DNA from 2 places in the Lactobacillus sp. B4007 genome. Region 2 is predicted to be linked to the other one. Evidence: riboswitches for the same ligand, from Rfam matches in the RefSeq annotation. Region 2 holds a riboswitch; the other holds the start of a gene.
What was found. A riboswitch is a leader RNA that binds a small molecule or an ion and turns the genes downstream of it on or off. The one in region 2 is predicted to bind lysine.
Positions count from the first base shown of each region.

Region 1: it holds a riboswitch for lysine, as region 2 does, so the genes downstream of both, lysA (diaminopimelate decarboxylase) here and J3U54_RS07230 (ABC transporter substrate-binding protein/permease) in region 2, are expected to answer to the same signal.

Region 1 is NZ_JAFNPA010000001.1:517,607-521,030, reverse strand. It holds gene J3U54_RS02480 (aspartate kinase) at 1-1,327, opposite strand, end outside; lysine riboswitch at 1,495-1,672, shown strand; gene lysA (diaminopimelate decarboxylase) at 1,776-3,083, shown strand; gene dapD (2,3,4,5-tetrahydropyridine-2,6-dicarboxylate N-acetyltransferase) at 3,096-3,424, shown strand, end outside.
Region 2 is NZ_JAFNPA010000004.1:70,672-74,095, reverse strand. It holds gene J3U54_RS07245 (TerC family protein) at 1-466, shown strand, start outside; gene J3U54_RS07240 (DUF488 domain-containing protein) at 573-947, opposite strand; gene J3U54_RS07235 (DNA-3-methyladenine glycosylase) at 991-1,623, shown strand; lysine riboswitch at 1,707-1,883, shown strand; gene J3U54_RS07230 (ABC transporter substrate-binding protein/permease) at 1,995-3,424, shown strand, end outside.

The sequences.
Region 1 (3,424 bases), on a different contig from region 2:
GGGTAACGGCGGCAGCCGCATCCTCTTTTTTAGTTCCCAGCATTATTGAAATACGGGAAGCCCCCTGATTAATCATATGAATTGCAACGTGCCTTTGGGCCAGTGGGGTAGTGATGTTTTGCATGGCACCGATTTTGTTACGCATGCCTTCGCCGACAACCATGATGATGGCATAATCATCAATCCATTCTAATTGATCAGGCTGGAGAACTCGCTTAATTTCGGCACACATTTGTTGGCGCAGTTTTTCAGTAAACTGGCGTTTGTCAAAAATAACGGTTAAATCGTCAATTCCAGATGGCATATGTTCATATGAGATATTAAACTGGTAAAATATTTTTAGTAATTTTAACGTAAAACCAGTTTCTTTATTAAGTAAATATCGATGTAAGTATAAAGCGGCAAAGTGATTGGAGCTTGCGACACCGGTAATAATATTTTTGGGATGAAAATTCTTTTCGGGAACAATTAGCGTACCCGGAAGCTCAGGGTGGTTAGTATTTTTCACGTTGATATATACCTGACCTTGAATCGCTGGAATTAGTGCCTCATCATGGAAAACCGAAAACCCGGCATAAGATAATTCCCGTAATTCTCGGTAGGTCATGATTTTGATTGGGTGCGGCTTGGTCACAATTCTTGGATCAGCAGCATAAATGGCATTAACATCAGTAAAATTCTCGTACAAGTCGGCCGCAGTTCCGCGGGCCCAAATTGCGCCGGTGATATCTGAACCACCCCGTGAAAAGGTCGCAATGCTGCCAGTTGGGGTAACACCGTAAAATCCCGGAACAACAAGAATTTCAGGTATGTCGCGCCAGCGAGAGAGATTTTGGTAGGTTTCTTCCAGAACTTGAGCATCATTAGCGACATTGCTGACTAAAAAGCCGGCTTCTTGGGGATCGAGAAAGCGCGCCGGAAAATTTTTTTGTTGTAAAAGAAGGGCTAACAGCTGAGCGTTAAGCTTTTCACCGTGGGCTTTAAATGCAGCCATGAGAAAATCATTGTCTGGATACGAAATTGTGGGTAAGTCGCACAATTCCTGGTGTAAAGGTGCAATTGTGTCCGGATTTAAGGCAAAAAATTGTGCAATTTCGCTATATCTAGCCCAAATTTGTTGAACGATTGCGGCACAGTCTTGGTGCTTGATCGTTTTTTTAGCATAGTCAATTAATAAGTCAGTCACCTTGGTATCCTGCTCAAATCTTTTTCCAGGTGCTGAAGTAACAATTACTTTTCTGGTTGGATCAGCATTTATAATATTAAGCACTTTTTGAAACTGTTCTCCGTTTGCCAGAGAACTACCACCAAATTTAACAACTTTCATTCTCGATCACCTGCTTGATTAAATTATTTTAAGTTTGATAGTAACGCATTTTAACATTTTAATTTTAATCTGCAACCGAAAAGGCGATTTAGCGCGTACTTAAATTGGGCAAGTGAATTATTTATGAAAAAATGTTGACATCGGCTATGATTAATAATAAGATTTTTATTAATCGAAGAGGTCGCGACCAACAAGAGTAGCTGGTGGAGTTTCTGCAAAAACTAAGAAACCAGTGAAAGGGGCGGTTGCCGAAGCGTTAATTATTGCGGTAATTAATTGGCTGGGACGTAATTTAATAGATTACGGACTGTCGCAAGTTAATAATTTGCGGAGCGCTCGTCAAAATTGAACCAGATAATAATTAATTTTAATTTTTTGAAGGACTCTTTTGTATGCTAAGCGCACACAAAAGAGTCCTTTTTTATTCAAGAAAACGGAGGGTTACCAGATGCCAGCAGATGATTATTACGAGACTAATGATCAAGGACACTTAACGATCGGTGGAGTTGATGCACTAGATTTAGCCCGTGAATACGGCACGCCGGTTGTAGTTTACGATGTTACTCAAATTCGGCAACAGTTTCGGGCTTTGCAGCAAGCCTTTACCAAACAGCACATCGATTATGCAATCAGTTACGCTAGTAAAGCTTTTGCCACCATTGCGATGTATCAGGTGGTCAATCAAGAACACGGCCATATTGATGTCGTTTCAGGCGGTGAATTGTTTACCGCCCTTAAAGCTGGCTTTCCAAGTAGCAAAATCAGTTTTCACGGGAATAACAAAACTAGGGCAGAACTTTTAATGGCGGTGCAAAATCATGTTGGCGTAATTATTCTGGATAACTTTCATGAAATTAAACTTCTTGAGGAAGTTCTTGCTGATACTAAAAGTCATATTCAGGTCATGTTAAGAATTACCCCCGGCGTTACGGCACATACTCATGAATATGATCAGACCGGTCAAGAAGACAGTAAGTTTGGCTTTGACGTCAAATCTGGGCAAGCCGAGCAGGCTTTTTTACAAGTACAGGCTAGTGAACAGATGACTTTAATTGGTCTTCATGCACATATTGGTTCACAGATTTTAGAAACGACTGGCTTTAAGCTTGAAGTTAAAAAACTAATGCAACTTGTCCGTGAATGGGCCAAAAAATATGATTATCAGCCCCAAATCTTAAATCTTGGGGGCGGCTTTGGTATTCGTTATACCGCCCAAGACCAAGTATTGGCTTTAGGAACTTTTGTTGAACAGATTGTGACAACTCTTCGCCAGTTAGCTGAAGAATATCAACTGAAAGTTCCAGCTGTTTGGGTTGAACCTGGTCGCTCAATCGTCGGTACCGCGGGCTACAGTTTGTATACGATTGGCGCACGTAAAGATGTTCCCGGATTAATGCCCTATGTAGCAGTAGATGGCGGTATGGGTGACAATATTAGGCCGGCTCTTTACCAAGCTGATTATGAAGCACTTCTTGCCCGTGATCCCGCTGCTCAACCTAGCGAAACAGTCCACTTGGCTGGGCGCTATTGTGAATCAGGGGACTTGTTAATCAAAAAACTTCCGCTGCCAGCGACCAAAGCAGGTGATGTAATTGCAATGCTAGCAACTGGTGCTTATGGTTACAGCATGGCATCGAACTATAACCGGGTGCCTCGGCCAGCTGTTGTGTTTGCAGAAAATGGTCACGCACAAGAAGTTGTTACACGTGAAACCAATGAAGATTTAGTCAGTCATGATCGTTTTTATCAAGAATAGTGAGGAATTCAAATGAAAAATATGTCAGCGACAGAAATAATTGATTTTATTGCCAATGCACCCAAGAAAACGCCAGTTAAGGTTTATGTAAAAGGTGACCTGGCAAAATTAGACTGGCCAGTAGAAGTAAGACCCTTTGTAAATGATCATGTTGGGGTGGTTTTCGGTGACTGGGCGGATTTAGTGCCGTTTTTAAGAACCAATGCAGCTAAGATCAATGATTATCAAGTAGAAAATTGTAGCCGCAATTCGGCCGTTCCCTTATTGGATTTAAAAAATGTTTCGGCCCGGATCGAACCTGGTGCATTGATTCGCCAACAAGTAAGTATTGGTGCTAATGC
Region 2 (3,424 bases):
GTATTTTTATGATCAGCACCATCCACAAAAAGCCGCAGCCGAAGAAAAGGCTGAAGAAGCCAAAATTGCTAGTCATCGCCCAAAAAAAGGCAAACATTTCCTATCCCTATTTTGGCGGACAGTTATTTCAATTGAAGCGATGGATATCGTCTTTTCAATTGATTCGGTTCTAGCAGCCTTAGCCGTCTCCAGTAATCCGGTCGTCGTTTTAATTGGTGGCATGATTGGGATCTTATGCATGCGAGGTGTAGCTGAGATTATCATCAAATTAATGGATATTATCCCAGAATTGCAGCCAATGGCATATGTTCTTATTGGGATTATTGCTCTAAAACTGCTGGTTTCATTGCCACCTCTGCACTATGAATTACCTAATACCGTCTTTGCAATAATCGTTTTTGGCGTCTTGCTGTTAACAATTGCGTTTCACTTTATCCGGATTAAAAAGCACGGCCGCAAGCTATAAATTTGCTAAGGGCAAAACTACAAGATAAAAAAGTTAAGCTGCTTTAATGGGCTTAACTTTTTTATTGGCTTTTTTAAGTAAAACAAGGCTGTTATTACTTCATTGTCTACTTGTGCAAATTAACTATTTGCCCTTCAACGTATTCTTTTAAAATCACAGCTTGATTATGCAGTGGGTCCTTTGCTCCGTATAAAAATAAAACATCCTGTTCTTGCAGCTTGTTTTCAACAGTTTTAACAAACTCGGCCCCTGCCGGATTTTCCGCCAATTCTACCAGGTACTTTTGCCTAAACTCAGAAAATTTATTATCATCATGATTGAACCATTTACGCAAAGCAGTTGTCGGTCCAATTTCTTTTGCCCAATAATCAAGGTGCAACACACTTTTACTCTTGCCTCTTGGCCACAAACGGTCTACCAAAATGCGGTAGCCCTCCGGCTGATCTTGAGCATATACACGGACTAGCTTTATTTTTGTCATTACATTCACCTCAATTATTATTAGTGTACTACTTTAGGAAAAAATGAATTACACAACTTATTTTACTAATCAATCAACCGAAACCATCAGTGCTGACTTAATCGGCCGGCCATTAACTTACCGCAGCAATAACCAGGTACTTGGCGGCTATATTGTCGAAACCGAAGCTTATTTGGGTGTTAAAGATCGTGCGGCACATTCATATGGCGGTCATCGCAGTCCGGCAAATGAAGGACTATATGGCCCCGGTGGAACAATCTATATTTATGCTCAGCGACAATATTTCTTTTTTGACGTAGCAACCAGACAAAAAGATGAACCGCAAGGCGTTTTAATTAGAGCAATTGAACCTGCTTGGGGTCTTGAACAGATGATTGCCAACCGCTCAGGTAAAAGTGGCATTGCTTTAACCAGCGGACCGGCAAAAATGATGCAGGCATTTGGTATTCATGATAAAAAATGGGATTTACATTTTCTTAGTGATTCCCCTTTTACTATTGACTTAAACGATCGTCACCGCAAAAATGCCCAGAAAATCGCAACTAGTCCACGCATTGGTGTCAACCAATCGGAACGCGAATGGGCTAACAAAAAATTGCGCTTTTATGTGGCTGGAAATCCATATGTTTCCCGCATGAAAAAGCGTGACTATCGCTCAGATCATGGTTGGAAATGAGATAATGATAAAATAATCTTTAAATGAAAAGATTGACAAGCCTTTGTTTTTAGCCTATTATTTTTCATAAGTTAAATAATTTCCAATGCAATAGAGGTCGCGACCATTACAAAATTATCTTGAGTGAACGAACACAAAGAAAGATAACGTAAGAATTGTCGCCGAAACAAAAAGATTTTCGTTTTGATGTTTTTGTTGGGCTGCAAAGAGAATATCTTGCAGACTGTCCTGGTTAATTCCCAGGGAGCGCTATATGATTTGTCTAAAGATGATTAATTATAACCTCGTTGTTTTGAAGAGCAACGAGGTTTTTGTTTACGCTTTTTATTGTATTGGCTTTATTTGAAACAAGATTTTCGGAGGTTTTCAAAATGAAGTCAAGAAATAAGTGGATTACCGTTCTGCTTTCTGTGCTGCTCAGTTTCATTATCGGCAGCAACTTCGACTTTTCTCAAGTTGAAGCAAAAAGTAATAGCGGTGAACTCAAAGTAGCTATGGAGGCCAATTACCAACCATACAATTGGACCCAAACTACTAACGCTAATGGTGCTGTTCCGATCGAGGGGTCAAACGAATACGCCAACGGTTACGATGTGAAGATTGCCAAAATTATTGGTAAACAGCTGCACCGCAAAGTCGTAGTTGTCAAAACTGAGTGGGATGGACTGCTGCCAGCTTTAACTAGTGGCAAGGCCGACCTAATTATTGCTGGGATGAGCCCAACGGCTGAACGGGCCAAGGCAATAAATTTCTCCAATGCTTACAGAAACAGCACTTTTGTTGTTATCACCAAGATTAATAGCAAATACGCTAACGCTAAAACATTAAATGATTTTAAGGGTGCAAAATTAACCGCCCAACAAGGTACTTCACATTATGCTTTGATTAAGCAATTAAAGGGCGCTAAAAGACAACCAGCAATGCGCGACTTTGCGGCAATGCGCCAAAGTTTAATTTCAGGAACGATTGATGGCTACGTTGCCGAAGATACCGAATCAACTTCCTTTAAGATGGTTGATCCTGACATTAAGGCGATTCCAATTAGCGAAATGGCCGGGTTCAAGGTTTCCAAGGAAGATTCAACTACTGCTATCGGAATTGCTAAGCCAAACAAGCAGCTGCTAAAAGAAGTCAACCACGTTTTAGGTACAATTCCAAATTCCCAGCGAACAAAGTTAATGACCACGGCCATTAAGCAGCAGCCAAAAACTGATGATAAGAAAAAGGGTAAAAACGGGAAGTCCGAGCCGTGGCTAGTTTCAATGTGGAAGCAGTACGGCGGCATGATTTTAAACGGGATTGGCATGACCCTGCTCTTAGCCTTAGTGGGCACCATCGCCGGCTTCTTTATCGGCCTGTTTGTCGGTATCATCAGAACTATTCCGACTCCAACCAGCCAGGGTAAAAAATGGCTCTTAAAAATTGTCAATTGGCTCTTAGCCGTTTACATTGAGATCTTCCGGGGCACGCCAATGATGGTACAGGCCGCTGTAATTTACTATGGCATAGCCCAATTCTGGCACATTAATATCGACCGGACAATTGCTGCGTTAGTTATTGTTTCGATTAATACTGGTGCCTATTTAGCCGAAATTATCCGAGGTGGGATTATTTCAACACCCGAAGGTCAGTTTGAAGCAGCTAGTGCTTTGGGAATGACACATAATCAAAGAATGTGGCACATTATTTTGCCACAAGCAATCAAGAACTGTTTGCCATCAATTACTAACGAATTTATCGTCAATATTAAGGATACTTCCGTTTTGAGCATCATTTCCGTTTCTGAACTATTCTTTGTCGG